2 regions of the Shewanella sp. BJSY2023SW005 genome follow, and region 1 is predicted to be linked to the other one. Evidence: predicted binding sites of a transcription regulator. Region 1 holds the regulator's gene; the other holds the start of a gene.

Region 1 (7,827 bases):
TGGGCTCCAATGTCGCCAATGTCAGCTTGATCCTGGGGTTGACCGCTCTGCTTGGGGCTATTGCCGTCAGCTCCAGGACCCTGAAGCGGGAGATCCCCATGATGCTGGGTGCCACAGTGCTGGCGGGTTACTTCCTGCACGATGAGTATCTTAGCCGCAGCGAAGGGGTTATTTTACTGGCGCTGTTCTTCGGCCTGATGGGCTATCTTATCTGGCATGCGCTGACCAATAAGACCAAGGATCCACTCGCCGACGAAGCTGATGCCGAGATCCCCAAAGATGTGCCCACTGCCAAGGCGGTACTATGGTTGATAATAGGCTTGGTACTCTTGCCGCTGTCGGCGGATTGGATGGTGGACGGTGCCGTAGGCATCGCCAAGTCTTTTGGACTGTCTGATCTGGTTATCGGTCTAACCATCATTGCCGTAGGCACCAGCCTGCCGGAACTGGCGGCCTGTGTGGCCGGTGTGCTCAAGAAAGAGGACGACCTGGCCATAGGCAATATTGTCGGCTCCAATCTGTTTAACATACTGGCGGTACTGGCAATACCCGGCCTTATCGCCCCGGGCGTAATCGATGCCGCGGCGACCGGACGCGACTTTTATATGGTTTTGGGCACCAGTTGTGCCCTGGCACTTCTGGTGCTGAGCACAGGCAAACAACGTGAACTCAAACGCTGGCACGGTGCCTTACTACTGATAAGCTTCATCGGCTATCAATACAGCCTGTTTCAATCCCACTAGCGATGAAGGGCAAAAAGACGAGAGACAACTATGGCAGAAGCTAAGCAACTGCGCCAATGGGGCCGCAGAGTAATAGATATCGAGAAACAAGCACTGGACAACCTGTACCAGTTTGTTGATTCCCCCGAATTCGCCCAAGCCTGCGAACTGATCCTCAACTGCAGCGGCAAGGTGATAGTGATGGGGATGGGGAAATCGGGCCATATAGGCAACAAGATTTCTGCCACCCTCGCCAGCACGGGCACCCCGGCATTCTTCGTTCACCCGGGCGAAGCCAGCCACGGCGACCTTGGGGTGTTGAGTGAAAACGATATCGTATTGGCTATCTCCAACTCGGGAGAGTCCAGCGAAATTCTGACCCTGATGCCCGTCATCAAGCGCCAGGGGATCCCTATGATCTCCATGACAGGCAAGCCCGAATCCACCATGGCCAAGCTGGCACAACTGCATCTGTGCATCAAGGTGCCAGAAGAAGCCTGCCCCTTGGGGCTGGCGCCGACCTCCAGTACCACGGCCACCCTGGTGATGGGTGATGCCCTGGCGGTCGCGCTACTGCAAGCCAAGGGCTTTACCAAAGATGACTTTGCCCTGTCGCATCCCGGCGGCGCTTTAGGACGCAAGCTGCTGCTCAAGGTCAGTGATGTAATGCACAAAGGCGAAGAACTGCCGCTGGTCACAGAAGATATCTGTATAACCGACGCCCTCTATGAGATCTCCAAGAAGGGCCTGGGTATGACCGCCGTGGTCAATCAGCAGAAGCAACTCGTGGGTATCTTCACCGATGGTGATTTGAGACGTGTCATAGACGCCGGAGTCAACCTGCGTACTACAAAAATCAGCGACGTCATGACCCGTGATTGCATCACCAGTGGTGACAATATCCTCGCGGCGCAGGCGCTGAAGGTGATGGACGAGAATGACATCAACGGTCTTATTGTCATCAATGGCGCCAATGAGCCGATTGGAGCACTCAATATGCTGGATATGGTCAAGGCGGGGGTTATCTGATGAGTCATCAAGGTTTTTACGGGCCCATAAGCGAAGATAACTGGCAAAGAGCCGCCAAAATCAAACTGCTTATCTGTGATGTCGACGGTGTCTTCTCCGATGGCCGCATCTATATGAGCAACAGCGGCGAAGAGCTGAAGGCCTTCCATACCCGCGATGGCTATGGGGTGCGCTCGCTGCTGTCCTGCGGCATTCAGGTGGCGGTGATCACCGGCCGCAAGTCCCAGATAGTCGAAAACCGCATGACGGCCCTGGGGGTAGACAAGATTTATCAAGGCATAGACAACAAGCTGGAGCCCTATGAGGCGCTGCTTAATCACTATGACCTCGAGCCTGAACAAGTGGCCTATATAGGTGACGACATTGTCGACTTGCCGGTGATGAAGCAAGTTGGGCTGGCGGTTTGCGTAGCCGATGGCCATCCTTGGGTAAGGCAGCACTGCCACATGGTCACTCAGATTGCCGGCGGCCATGGTGCACTCCGGGAGCTGGCGGATCTTATCCTGCTCAGTCAGGACAAATTTGAAAATGCCCACGGAATGAGTATATGAATAGGGTCACCCTGGCCATTATTTTGTTTTTCTCCACTGCACTTATCCTTTACTGGCAGGTGCAGAACAAGCGTAACGCTCAACAGAGTGAGGCGCCTGTGGATGTGGTGCGGCCTGACTTTGTCGCCGATGACCTGCGCTCGGTCAACTTTGATGAGCAGGGCAATGTCGCCAGTAGGGTCGCCGCAGCGCACATGGAACATTATGAAGCCAGTGAAAAGACCTTCTTCAACCAACCGGTTTATCTGGTCTATCCGGACAAGGGCGAGGCACAGTGGCGTCTGTCTGCCAACGAGGGCAGGCTCAATCGCAAGAGTAACCGAGTTGTACTTGAAAATAATGTTATCATCGACGCCATTAGCCCCAATGAACCGATCCAGAGCCTGAAAACCAGTTATGTGGAGCTGGATCTGGACACCATGATCATGACCTCAGATCGCGAGATCCTGATCGAAGGCAAAGACTTTAATATCAAGGGATCCGGCCTGTACGCCGATCTCAATGCTCAGCAAGTGAAGCTGACCAGTCAGGTGAAAGGAACCTATGAAACCAAGTAAGCTTTTTATCGGTGCCCTCTTGTGCATCACAAGCCTGTCGGCAGTGGCCATTGAAGAAGATCTGCTGCAAAAAGTGGAGATCAGCGCCGCCAATCAGTTTGCCGATATCAAAAACAAGCGTGTGGTATACGGCGGGCCTGTCACAGTCACCCAGGGCAGTTTGAAACTGCTGGCCGATGAACTCACGGCTTACACAGAAGACAAGAGTGGCGAGCGGATCCTGGTGGCCAAGGGCTCACCCGCTACCTATACCCAGAAACTGGAAGACGGCCGTCTGGCCAGTGCCAAGGCCAAAGAGATCCACTACAACATAGACAGTCGTATCATGACCCTGCTGGGCCAGGCCAAAGTAGAACAAGACGGCAGCGAAGTAACCGCCGAGAAGATAGTCTACGACATCAACAAGCAGCAGCTGGAAGCGGAAAGCAGCGGCAAAGGCCAAGACAGGGTAACCACTGTTATCCAGCCGGAAAACTATCAGGATCTCAACAAGAAAGAACAGCAGCAGGAGCCGCAATGACCAGCACCCTGACGGCACAGAATCTGGCAAAGAGTTACAAGAAACGCAACGTCGTCAAAGACGTCAGCCTGTCGGTCAATACCGGCCAAATCGTGGGGCTGCTGGGCCCCAACGGGGCTGGCAAGACCACCACCTTCTACATGGTGGTTGGGCTGGTACAGAGTGACAAGGGCCGTATCTTCATTGACGACGACGAGCTGACCCTGGATCCCATGCACCTGCGAGCCCGTAAAGGCATAGGCTACCTGCCACAGGAAGCCAGTATTTTCCGCAAGCTGTCGGTGCATGACAACATCATGGCCGTGCTGCAAACCCGCAAAGAACTCAACAGCGACGAGCGCGAGGAACAACTCGAACAGTTGCTGGAAGAATTCCATATTACCCACATACGTGACAGCCTGGGGATGTCCCTCTCCGGCGGCGAACGCCGCCGGGTGGAAATCGCCCGGGCATTGGCCGCCAATCCACAGTTCATTTTGCTGGATGAGCCGTTCGCCGGTGTGGATCCCATCTCAGTTATCGATATCAAGAAAATCATCGAACAGCTTAAGTCCCGCGGTTTGGGGGTGCTGATCACAGACCACAATGTTCGCGAAACACTCGACGTTTGTGAGCGAGCCTACATAGTCAGCCATGGGCAGTTGATCGCCGAGGGCACACCCGCTGAAATCTTGGACAACCAGCAAGTGCGTGCTGTGTACTTAGGCGAACAATTCAGGCTATAGTTAGGATCATGTCATCCGGTGGCAATTCCGGGTATTATAGTTTGTTATTATTGAATTTTTTCCTTGAAAAATAACGAGTAGGGATTAGCGGTATAATGAAAGCGTCACTCCAGCTCAAACTGGGTCAACAGTTGACCATGACACCTCAGTTGCAACAGGCTATTCGCCTGCTGCAACTGTCGTCCCTTGAGCTGCAGCAGGAAATCCAGGAAGCCTTGGAAGCCAACCCTCTGTTGGAAATGGCCGAGGACAACCAGGATGACGCTATCGACGACAACCACAAGGAAAACGACGCCGGCGAGTTGAGCGCCAAGCAGGAAGATGGTTCCACGGTAGAAACCTCAGAGGCATTGAACAATGAGTCTATGCCGGATGAGCTGCCTATGGATACCACCTGGGACGAAGTCTTTACCGCCGCCAGCGCCTCAGGGCCGGCCATGGGCCGTGAAGATGATATGCCCTTCCAGGGTGAAACCAGCGAAGGTCTCTATGAACATCTGGAATGGCAGAAGAACCTGACCCCGTTTTCCGATACCGACGACGCCATTGCCACCGCCATTATTGATGCCATCGACGAGCAGGGCTATCTGACCCAGAGCACAGAGGAGATCCTCGAAGCCATGGGCAACCCTGAGATTGAGCTCGATGAAGTCGAGGCAGTACTCAAGCGGATCCAGCACTTTGACCCTGTCGGCATCGCCTCCAGAGATCTGCGCGAATGCCTGCTGATCCAGTTGCAACAGTTCAACACCGACACCCCACATCTGGCCGACGCCCGCTTGTTGATTGACGAACATCTGGATCTCATTGCCGCCCGTGACTTCCGCACCCTGATGCGCAAGACCAAGCTCAAGGAAGATCAACTGCGTGACGCCATCAACCTTATCCAGAGTCTCAATCCCCGCCCCGGCTTGCTGGTGCAGCCGATGGACGAGGAATATGTGATCCCTGATGTCAGTGTCTGGAAGAAAAACGGCCGCTGGGTAGTAGAACTCAACCCGGACTGTATGCCCAAACTCGGGATCAATCAGCAGTATGCTGCCATGGCCCGTAGCGCCCGCAGTCAATCAGACAGCCAGTTTATTCGTGGTCATCTTCAGGAAGCCAAATGGTTTATCAAGAGCCTGGAGAGCCGCAACGACACCCTGCTCAAGGTGGCCAACTGTATAGTGCAGTTCCAGCAGGGATTTTTTGAATATGGTGAAGAGGCCATGAAACCCATGGTGCTCAACGATATTGCCGAGGCGGTCGAGATGCATGAATCGACCATCTCCAGGGTCACCACTCAAAAGTATATGCATACCCCTAGGGGAATATTTGAATTGAAGTACTTCTTCTCCAGCCATGTCGGCACCGAAGATGGCGGAGAATGCTCTTCCACGGCGATCAGGGCTTTTATCAAGAAGCTCGTGGCAGCGGAAAACCAGAAGAAGCCTTTGAGCGACAGCAAGATGGCGCAACTTCTGGCAGAACAGGGAATCAACGTTGCAAGACGCACCATAGCCAAGTATCGCGAGGCTATGATGATACCACCGTCGAACCAGCGTAAGAGTTTATAAATCCACAGTTGGAAATTGGAGGAATCTTTCTATGCAAATCAACCTGACAGGACATCATATCGAGATCACCGACTCACTGCGTGACTACGTGGAAAGTAAGTTTTCTAAACTTGAACGCCATTTCGAACAGATCAATAATGTGCACGTTGTGCTCAATGTACAAAAACTGCAACAGATAGCCGAAGCCAAGATCCACCTCACAGGCGGCGAAGTCTATGCAACTTCTGAACATGCCGACATGTATGCCGCCATCGACGTTCTGATTGATAAATTGGATCGTCAGGTCATTAAACACAAAGAAAAGCTGACAAAACACTAACGATGGAACTGAGTACCATCCTGCGGCCGGAGTGCACTACCTGTGCCACTCCGGGCAGTAAGAAAAAGGTACTGGAGCTGATTAGCGATCTCGCTAGCGCCCAGTACCCCACCCTTTCCTCTCAAGCGATTTTTGAAAGCCTTTTGGCCCGCGAAAAGATGGGGAGCACAGGTATAGGTAATGGTATTGCGATTCCGCATGGCAGACTACCGGACATTACAGAGCCGATTGCCGTGCTGGTCAAATGCGAAGAGCCTATCGCCTTCGATGCCATAGACAACCAGCCGGTGGACATACTGTTCGCCCTCCTGGTGCCCGCAGATCAATGTCAGCAACACCTGAGTACCCTATCCGCCATGGCTGAAAAGCTCAGCGATAAGGCGATACTCAAGCAGTTGCGAAAATCCAGCGACGAAACAGAACTCTATCAGGTGATCACAGGATGAAACTCGCCATAGTCTCAGGCCGCTCCGGTTCCGGAAAATCCGTTGCCCTCAGGGTACTCGAAGACCTGGGTTACTACTGTGTGGATAATCTCCCCCTGCCCATGATTGGCAGCCTGTTGGAAAACCTCCGTGGCAGCAATGATCTGGTCGCCATCAGCATAGATGTGCGCAATATGCCGGATCAGGAAAAGGTGCTGGAACAACAGTTGGCGGCCTTGCCGGAAAACACCCAACTGACCAGCTTCTTCCTCAACGCCTCCGATAAAGTGCTGCTGAAGCGCTACAGCGAAACCCGCAGACTGCACCCCCTGTCCAAGAGCAAAGTCTCACTACAGGATGCCATCAAGCTCGAAGGCAAGCTGCTGGAACCCATGTCGAAACTGGTGGATCACTACATAGACACCTCGGCGCTGAACATCTATGAACTCAGTGACACAGTGCGGGAAATTCTGCTTGGCAGTGTCGATAAAGAGCTGGTGATCAACTTCGAGTCGTTCGGCTTTAAGCATGGTATGCCTCAGGAAGCCGACTTCATGTTTGATGTGCGCTTTCTGCCCAACCCTCACTGGGAGCCGGCGCTCAGGCCACTGACCGGGCTGGATGAAGCTGTGCAGGAGTTTCTCAGCCGCCAGCCACTGGTGAACAAGTTTATCTGGCAGATAGAAAATCTATTGGAAACTTGGCTGCCGCACCTGGAACGCAACAACCGCAGTTACCTCACCATAGCCATAGGCTGCACCGGCGGCCAGCATAGATCTGTCTATGTCGCTGAGCAGCTCGCCAAGCGTTTTGGCAACAGCAAACACAAGGTACAGGCCCGTCACCGGGAGCTGAGTAATGGCAAAGGTTGAACGGGAAGTCACCATAGTCAATAAGCTGGGCCTGCATGCCCGCGCCGCCACTAAGCTGGCGGTGCTGGCCAGCGAGTTCGAAGCCGATATCACCCTGATCCAAGGCGAGAAAAAAGCCTCGGCCGCCAGTGTGCTTGGGCTCTTGATGCTGGAAACAGGTCAAGGCAAGAGTATTCGCCTCATCGCCGAAGGCCCGGATGCCGAACCCGCGATGGACGCTATCTGCGCCCTGATCAACGCCCGTTTCGACGAAGCCAGCTAAAGCCTTAGCGCTGCACTCTTTGTTTCTATAACACCCCAGTCTTGAGGTAACATATCCTCGCTTTGCATCACAGGGGGAACTGCATGCCAATAGAAGCGCTCGACCAAGAGCTGACAGAACAACGTCTTACTCAACTAAACCAAGCTCTTAGCAGTGGTATGTTCGTGCATGTGCGCGACATGCTACAGCGAATGACGGCTTCGGATATCGCCTTTATTCTCGAATCTTCACCGCCGCGTACCCGTCAGGTACTCTGGCAACTGGTGGATCAGGAGCAGAGCGGCGA
Region 2 (7,827 bases), on a different contig from region 1:
TGACAGCCGGCCACACCGGCGCCGATAATGGCAACACTGTCATCGGCTGCAAGCGCCGGCTCCCGATAGAGTGGCCAGGGCGCCAGCCGGACACTGCTTTGGTGCCGCAAGGCAAGGCGTTCTGCCTTGGCGATAGGCTCGAGCTCAGTTTGGTGAGTCAAAAGCAGCGATGCCGGGCTGCTAAAATCCGCAGCATTGAGGCCGCTATTGACCATTAAGGGCGCAAATCTTTCTTTTCTTTCCGGTAAGCACAGCAGGGCGGCGCTGTCTTTGGCCAGGCGAGCCATCTGCCAGGCTGCTGCCTCAGAGGGCAAGGACTCGGCAAGCCACAGCCAGTTGTCTATCCAACCTTGATGGCTTAAACCTGGCAGCTCTTTGAGCAGCGCTGCGTCGAATTCAAGATAGAGATCCAGTCTCAGCCTGCCGCCATCGAGCACAAAGCGCTGGCAGCCAGGGAGCGCCATGGGTTTGCCTGCCTGCAGCTCGGCGAGCAAACTCATTACTGCAGTCGTTTGACTCTCGGCGGATGTCGTATTTTCAGCCTTCTGCCATAATTGCAGTTTGTTTTTCAGAAGCTCGAGCGACTCGGCCTGAGAGTTTTTATCGGCGGCGAACAGCAAAAGTTGTAACACAAGCTTGGGATAATCCTGCCTTAGTTGGCTCCAGAGCTGTATCAGCGGTAGCAGGGTTTCGCCGCCTACCGCCGCCAGACATATTTGCCGTCCAAGGGGCTTGTCATCGAGCCGGGTTTGTTGGTAGGGCGCAAGAGTTGTCGCCGGGGCTTGTGTTGTTTCTGCAGATGTGGGATTTTGGCTGCAAGTTTGCGTATTTTCACTGCCGGATGGCCGAAGTTGTTCCTGTTTCACGGGCAATCTTTTACTCTGGAGGCCTTGTTCGGCATTATTTTACCCAAGTTTACGGAAAGCTGACCACTTAAATGCTGTAAAACGGCTAACATGGCGTCAGCAAAAGTAGGTACTGAATTGTACGGAATGGATAGTAAAACATGAAAAGAGTCGTGATCACCGGAATTGGCGTTGTTTCAAGTATCGGTAATAACAAACAAGAAGTGACTGAATCTCTCAAGGCTGGCCGCAGTGGTATCACCCACTCGGATCAGTTTGAGGAGATGCAGCTGCGCAGTCATGTCTGGGGCGACATCAAACTCAATCCCGCAGAGCTTATTGATCGCAAGGCGTTGCGTTTTATGGGTGATGCCGCAGCCTACGCCTATTTGGCTATGCAGCAAGCTATTGAAGACAGCAGTCTGACCGAAGAGCAGTATTCAGATCCTCGTGTGGGTCTTATCGTGGGTACCGGCGGCGCTTCGTCTTCCAACCAGGTTCAGGCGGCAGACACCTTGCGTGCCAAAGGCGTCAAGCGTGTGGGTCCTTATATTGTGCCGCGGATTATGTCTTCTACTGCCAGTGCCTGTCTGGCGACGCCCTTCAAAATTAAAGGGATGAACTATTCCATCAGCTCGGCCTGTGCCACCAGTGCGCACTGTATCGGTCACGCGGTGGAACTTATCCAGATGGGTAAACAGGATATGGTCTTTGCCGGCGGCGCCGAAGAGATCGACTGGACCCTGACCATGGGCTTTGATGCTATGGGCGCCTTGTCGACCAAGTATAACGACACACCGGAAAAAGCCTCCCGCACCTATGATGCCGACCGTGATGGCTTTGTTATCTCAGGTGGCGGCGGCATAGTGATTGTCGAAGAGTTGGAGCACGCGCTGGCCCGTGGCGCCAAGATTTATGCCGAAGTCATCGGCTACGGCGCTTCATCAGACGGTTATGACATGGTTGCCCCAAGCGGTGAAGGTGCGGTGCGCTGCATGAAGATGGCGCTGGAGTCAGTAGATACACCTATCGATTATGTTAACACTCACGGTACTTCTACCCCTGTCGGTGATGTGCGTGAACTGGAAGCCTTGCGTGAAGTTTTCGACGGCCAGATGCCGGCGATTGCCTCAACCAAGTCGCTGACAGGGCATGCCCTGGGCGCAGCCGGTGTTCATGAGGCTATATACAGCCTGTTGATGCTTGAAGGTGGGTTTATCGCGCCTTCCATCAATATCGACAATCTGGACGCGGCCGCAGAAGGTATGCCAATTGTGCGTGAATACCGTGACGCCGAGCTCAACACTGTTATGAGCAATAGCTTCGGTTTCGGCGGCACCAACGCCACACTGGTGATGCGCAAGTACAAGTAAGCGCCTTGATTCAGTGAAACAAGAAGGAAGCCGAATGGCTTCCTTCTTTGCTTGTGAGCTGACGCAGAACTTGTTAGTAGCTTCCTTAAATGTGCGCCGGACTCAGACAAGTCTGCAGGCCGCTGATAGAATAGCGGCTTAATCCACAACAGAGCAGGAAAGTCGATGAAGTTGGTGGTTGATGAAAACATGCCCTATGTGCAGCCCTTGTTTGCCGAGCTGGGGGAGATAGTGGCCGTTGATGGTCGTCATCTGGATGCGGCCACAGTGGCCGATGCCGATGTCTTGCTGGTGCGCTCGGTCACCAAGGTCAATGAGGCGCTGCTGGCAGGCGCACATAAACTTAAGTTTGTCGGCAGTGCCACCATAGGGACAGATCATGTGGACAAGGCTTATCTGGCGTCCCGTAATATTCCCTTTTCCAATGCCCCAGGTTGTAATGCCACCGCAGTTGGCGAGTATGCTTTTATCGCCATGTTGGAGTTGGCCAACAGATTTGATACTCAGCTCAAGGGCAAAACCGTTGGCATAGTTGGCGCCGGCAATACCGGCTCGGCGCTGGCGCGCTGCCTTGAAGCCTACGGAATCAATACCTTGCTCTGCGACCCCTTTCTGGCCAAGGCTGGAGACAGCCGCCGTTTTGTCAGCCTGGATGAACTGATTGCCGGCGCCGATATTGTTAGTCTGCACGTACCTCTGACCCGGGAGGGCGACCATCCTACTTGGTATCTGTTTGACGAGCAGCGACTAGAGACATTGAAACCCGGCTGCTGGTTGCTTAACTGCTGCCGCGGTGAAGTGATAGACAATCGCGCGCTGATCCGGGTCAAGGGCAAGCGGCCTGACCTCAAGTTGGTACTGGATGTTTGGCAAGGGGAGCCCAACCCCATGATGGAACTGGTGCCTTTGGTGGAGTTTGGCACCCCGCATATTGCCGGTTACAGCCTGGAAGGCAAGGCCCGGGGCACTTTCATGTTATATCAGGCCTTGATGGCGATACTCAATCGCCCGGCGGACAAGTCGCTTGCCACTCTATTGCCCGAGCGCTGGAATTCCCGGCTCGATATCAGCAGTATGCCAGATGAAAAGGCATTGTTGTCTCTATGCCGATTTATTTATGATCTACGTGATGACGATGAAAAATTCCGGAAAATGCTGAAAAACCCCGCAGGTTTTGATGACATGAGAAAAAATCACCGCCATAGGCGAGAATTCAGTGCTTTGACTCTTTCAAACGCCGGGGGTTCTGGGGTAGATTGGTTGTCTCATTTAGGTTTTTCAGGAGTCGGTCTGTAAATGTCGCAGGAATTTAACGTTGTCGTATTGGGTGCCTCCGGGGCTGTGGGTCAAACCATGATAGAAATCCTTGAGGAGCGTAACTTCCCGGTGGCGAATCTGTTTCCACTGGCCAGCACTCGCAGCGCCGGTGAAACTGTGAGTTTTCACGGTAAACAGGTAGAGATCCTCGATGTGGAGAGCTTCGACTGGACTCAGGCGCAGATAGGCTTCTTCTCTGCCGGTGGCGATGTCTCGGCCAAGTGGGCGCCGATAGCGGCCGATGCCGGTTGTGTGGTGATAGATAACACCTCACACTACCGTTACGACCTGGATATTCCATTGGTTATTCCAGAGGTCAATCCACAGGCGATTGCCGACTTCCGTAACCGTAATATTATCGCCAATCCCAACTGCTCAACCATTCAGATGTTGGTGGCGCTCAAGCCTATCTATGATGCCTTTGGGATCAGCCGTATCAATGTGGCCACTTATCAGTCGGTTTCCGGTACAGGCAAAAAGGCGATTGAAGAGCTGGCGGGTCAATCTGCCAAGCTGCTGCAGGGCTTGCCTTCAGAGCCCAAGGTTTATGATAAGCAGATAGCTTTCAACGTGTTGCCGCATATAGATAAGTTTATGGAAAATGGCTACACCAAAGAAGAGATGAAGATGGTTTGGGAAACCCAGAAGATCCTCGGCGACAGCGAGGTTTTGGTGAACCCTACCGCGGTACGGGTACCTGTGTTTTATGGCCATTCGGAAGCGATTCATATCGAAACGCTGCAACCGGTTGATGCCGCGGAAGTCAAGGCGGTATTGCGGGATGCCGAAGGCGTGGTGCTGTTTGAAGATGATGATGATTATCCGACAGCTGTCACCGAAGGTGCCGGTAGTGACCCTGTGTATGTCGGCCGGGTGCGCAAGGATATTTCCCACGATCTGGGTATAGATCTTTGGGTGGTCTCTGACAATATCCGCAAGGGCGCGGCGCTCAACAGTGTACAGATAGGCGAGATCTTAATCCGCGATTATCTGTAAGGAAGGTGCGAATAAGTCCTCGCGGCACTCTGGCTTACACAGCAATTGGCGTTCAAGGCATCTGACTGAAGACATGCCGGGGCCTGTCGAAGTCGGATAACGCAGAGAGCCGGTTGCTGTGCAAGCCCCGAAGGGCGTGGCTTACAGTCCTGCCTGCTGTGTTGTGCTTCTTGCAAAGGACTAAGGCCATTTGCTGCGAACCACGCCTTGCATCCAGGCCTGTAAGCCGACGCAGAGCACGCATGGGACTTGTTTGCACCTTCCCTAACACTCTAAGAACTCTTTGTTTCTGTTGAAAAAGCCTGCAAGCAGCAGGCTTTTTTTGTTTTGCAAATGTGAACAGTAGCAGGGCGGACATTTCTGGTTTATAGTAATCTCAATAAATACAAATGCCTAAAGCCAGTCGTCAGTTGGCGAAACCAGCGCTTGAAAGGGAAGAATGGATGAACTTTCGCACTTCATATCTTGTTGGCCTGATGGCCGCTTTTTTTGCCCTGAACCAAGGTACTCTCATTGAACCCGCCCATGCAGAAGGCCTGAAAATTACCGGCCCTGATGGTCAGGTGCGCCAACAGGTACGCCAGTATGGTCCGACTACGCCATCAGACACCTTCTGGAGCATTGCCCAGAAAGTCAGACCGGATTCCAGTGTCAGCATCTATCAGGTCATGGCCGCTATATTTGAGGCCAACCCGCACGCCTTCACCTCCAATAATTATAACAGCCTGGAACGGGGCATGATACTGCTGATCCCTTCCAAAGAGGTGATGCAGGCTATTCCCCAGAGTATGGCCAGAGCCCGTGCCGAGCAGGACGACAAGAGCTGGTCTTCCGGTAAGCCGCTAAAAGCAGATGATGGCAAAATTGAAACTGCCAAAGCCCCCGAGCGTGAAAGCCAAGCCGCAAAAGAGCCAACGTCGGCCACCCAAACTCCAACGGCGGCGCAGCCATCCAAGGTAGCTACAAGTGCCAAGGAAAACAGCGCGCAGCCGAAAGTCAGTGAGCCATCGACTGAGCCAACTCAAGTGGCTGCAGACAAATCGCCAGCCACCACAACCGAAAAAGCAGCCACGGAAGCAACTCCGGAAACGGCCGACGACAACAGCATTGAAGCGCTGCAGAGCCGCAATCTGAGCCTGACCGATGAACTGGGACGCGCGCAGGACATGCTCACAGTGGCCAATACCGATAACCAAGGGCTGCAAGCGCAAATCGATGAACTGAATCAGCGTCTGTCTGTGTTGGAAGAATCGCTGCAGGCCAGCAAAAAGCAGGAGCAGCAACTCAAAGCCGAAAATGCTGAACTCAAGCAGCAACTTCAAGCTGCCAGCACTACGGCTAATGAGCCGGACGACCTCTGGCGCAGCCTGATGGACAACCCGTTGTTACTGGCCCTGGCCGCGGCCATACCCGCGGTACTGCTGTTGTTATTGCTATGGAGCATGCTGCGCCGCAGACGTAAACAGAGTGATGCCCAAGCACCACAGACCGAAGCGGCTCCAATGGCTGCCGCGGCTGTCGCCGGCGCGGCCACAGCCGAGATGGCCAATGCCGACGATGAATTGGCGGTGCATCTGGATGATGATCCGGACGATTCCATTGATTCACTGCTGGATGTCGACAGCTCAGCGCTGCAGCCTGAGCCGGAAGTTGAGAGTGACAACGAGCAGATGGACATGGCGCAGGAGATGTTCATCGACTCGGGAGAGGGGGATGACACCCAAGAGGCCGAAGATGAAGGCCAGTCCCTCGATGATCTCTGGGCCGAAGCCATGGGCGAGCAGGAGTCGGGTGAGCAGGAAGACGCCGCAGAGGAAGACTTGGACTCACTGCTGGCCGGATTGGACGATACCGATAAACAGGAAACCATTCCTGAAGAGTTGCAGGCCGAAAGTGTTCCAGCATCAGAGCCTGAGCTCAGTGAAACCTTACCCGAAGATGTGACGGCTGCTTTCGAGCAGAGCTTTGAAGCCGAGCTTGAACAGAATCTCAATATCGAACCCGAAGAGCAGAGTTCCGAGCCTGAATTGGATACAGAGCTGCAGAGTTTGGATCTGGAGAGCCAGGCCGATGACAGCGCAGTAGTCATTGATGAGGATGAAGATCTCAGTGCTGCCATCGCTGCCGAATTGGCCGAAGATGAACAGGCTGAAGAGACTCTGGATGAGACACAGGAAGCCGATCTCGATGCGCTGCTGGCCGGGTTTGACGTCAATGAAAACACAGAACCTCAAATTGAAGACGATAGTAAGATTGAAGCCGAGGAAGATCTCAGCGCTGCCATTGCTGCCGAGCTGGATGAGGATGACTCAGCTGATACCGAGCTGGGCGAAGAAGCTGACATTGATGCCTTGTTGGCTGGATTCGACTCGCCGGCAGCAGAGAGCACTGAAACGGAAGACTTAAGTGACGCTATCGCCGCAGAGCTTGAAGATGACAATGTTGCCATAGACTCCAGCGATACAGAGGCAGACATAGATGCCTTGCTGGCAGGCTTCGATGACTTGGGCGATGCTGTCGAGACTCAGGAAGCTGAAGCAGAGCCGGTTCAAGCTGAGGAAGAGAGTGAAGATCTGGACGCCTTGTTGGCTGGGCTTGCGGATGACGTAATTGCGATAGATAACGTTGATGAGGCGATAGCTGAGACTGACGAGGAAGATAGCTCAGAGGTTGAGTCGGATGATGCCACTGAGCGCAGCGATGCCGAATTGGATGCCATGCTGGCAGGCTTGTCGCAGGCTGAGGACTTGGATGAGCCTAAGAAGTCCGATGAAACCGATACTTTAGCCGATGAGAGCAGGGATACCGACAGCGAGCCACAAAGCGCTCAACGCAGCGACAAGGATTCCGGCTTCTTCGACGATCTCAAGGCCGGCAGCAAGAGCCATGATCCCCATATTCTTGAGTGGGAGCCCTCCGCACCCAAAGAGCCTTTGGTTGAGGAAGAGCCCTCAGCGCAAGAAAAGCAAGAGCCCTCAGTGCAAGAAGAGCCTTCAGCGCAAGAAAAGCAAGAGCCCTCAGTGCAAGAAGAGCCTTCAGCCATAGAAGAGCTCTTGGCTCAAGAAGAACTCTCTAATCAGGAACAGGCTGCTGATGTTGAAGACAGCGTAACAGATACCGAGCAGGCTCTGGATATTGACCTGGCCCAGGATACTGACGACAGTGACAAGAGCCTGAGCGACGATGACCTGTTGGCCGCTTTTTCTGAAAACGTTGCCAAGGAAGCGGAGGCGGATGAGGAATTCAGTCTCGAACTGGATGATGATGACTCGCTGGATCTCGAAGACCATAAACTG

What was found. Region 1 encodes sigma-54, which starts transcription at its own class of promoters, with help from an activator protein. Its sites were predicted from a motif close to GTTGGCACGNNNNTNGNNT; they were not measured.
Region 2: a site for sigma-54 is predicted at 4,941-4,959, ahead of ACMHXI_RS10430 (FimV/HubP family polar landmark protein). Genes of this name have one in related genera too.

The regions. Positions count from the first base shown of each region.
Region 1 covers NZ_JBKORJ010000023.1:28,548-36,374, reverse strand. Annotated here, with positions in the region: gene ACMHXI_RS06335 (calcium/sodium antiporter) at 1-743, shown strand, start outside; gene ACMHXI_RS06330 (KpsF/GutQ family sugar-phosphate isomerase) at 774-1,751, shown strand; gene kdsC (3-deoxy-manno-octulosonate-8-phosphatase KdsC) at 1,751-2,302, shown strand; gene lptC (LPS export ABC transporter periplasmic protein LptC) at 2,299-2,859, shown strand; gene lptA (lipopolysaccharide transport periplasmic protein LptA) at 2,846-3,379, shown strand; gene lptB (LPS export ABC transporter ATP-binding protein) at 3,376-4,104, shown strand; gene ACMHXI_RS06305 (RNA polymerase factor sigma-54) at 4,200-5,663, shown strand; gene hpf (ribosome hibernation promoting factor) at 5,695-5,982, shown strand; gene ptsN (PTS IIA-like nitrogen regulatory protein PtsN) at 5,985-6,428, shown strand; gene rapZ (RNase adapter RapZ) at 6,425-7,279, shown strand; gene ACMHXI_RS06285 (HPr family phosphocarrier protein) at 7,266-7,541, shown strand; gene mgtE (magnesium transporter) at 7,625-7,827, shown strand, end outside.
Region 2 covers NZ_JBKORJ010000030.1:220,034-227,860, reverse strand. Annotated here, with positions in the region: gene mnmC (FAD-dependent 5-carboxymethylaminomethyl-2-thiouridine(34) oxidoreductase MnmC) at 1-866, opposite strand, end outside; gene fabB (beta-ketoacyl-ACP synthase I) at 1,007-2,218, shown strand; gene ACMHXI_RS10440 (4-phosphoerythronate dehydrogenase) at 2,384-3,514, shown strand; gene ACMHXI_RS10435 (aspartate-semialdehyde dehydrogenase) at 3,515-4,531, shown strand; gene ACMHXI_RS10430 (FimV/HubP family polar landmark protein) at 4,975-7,827, shown strand, end outside.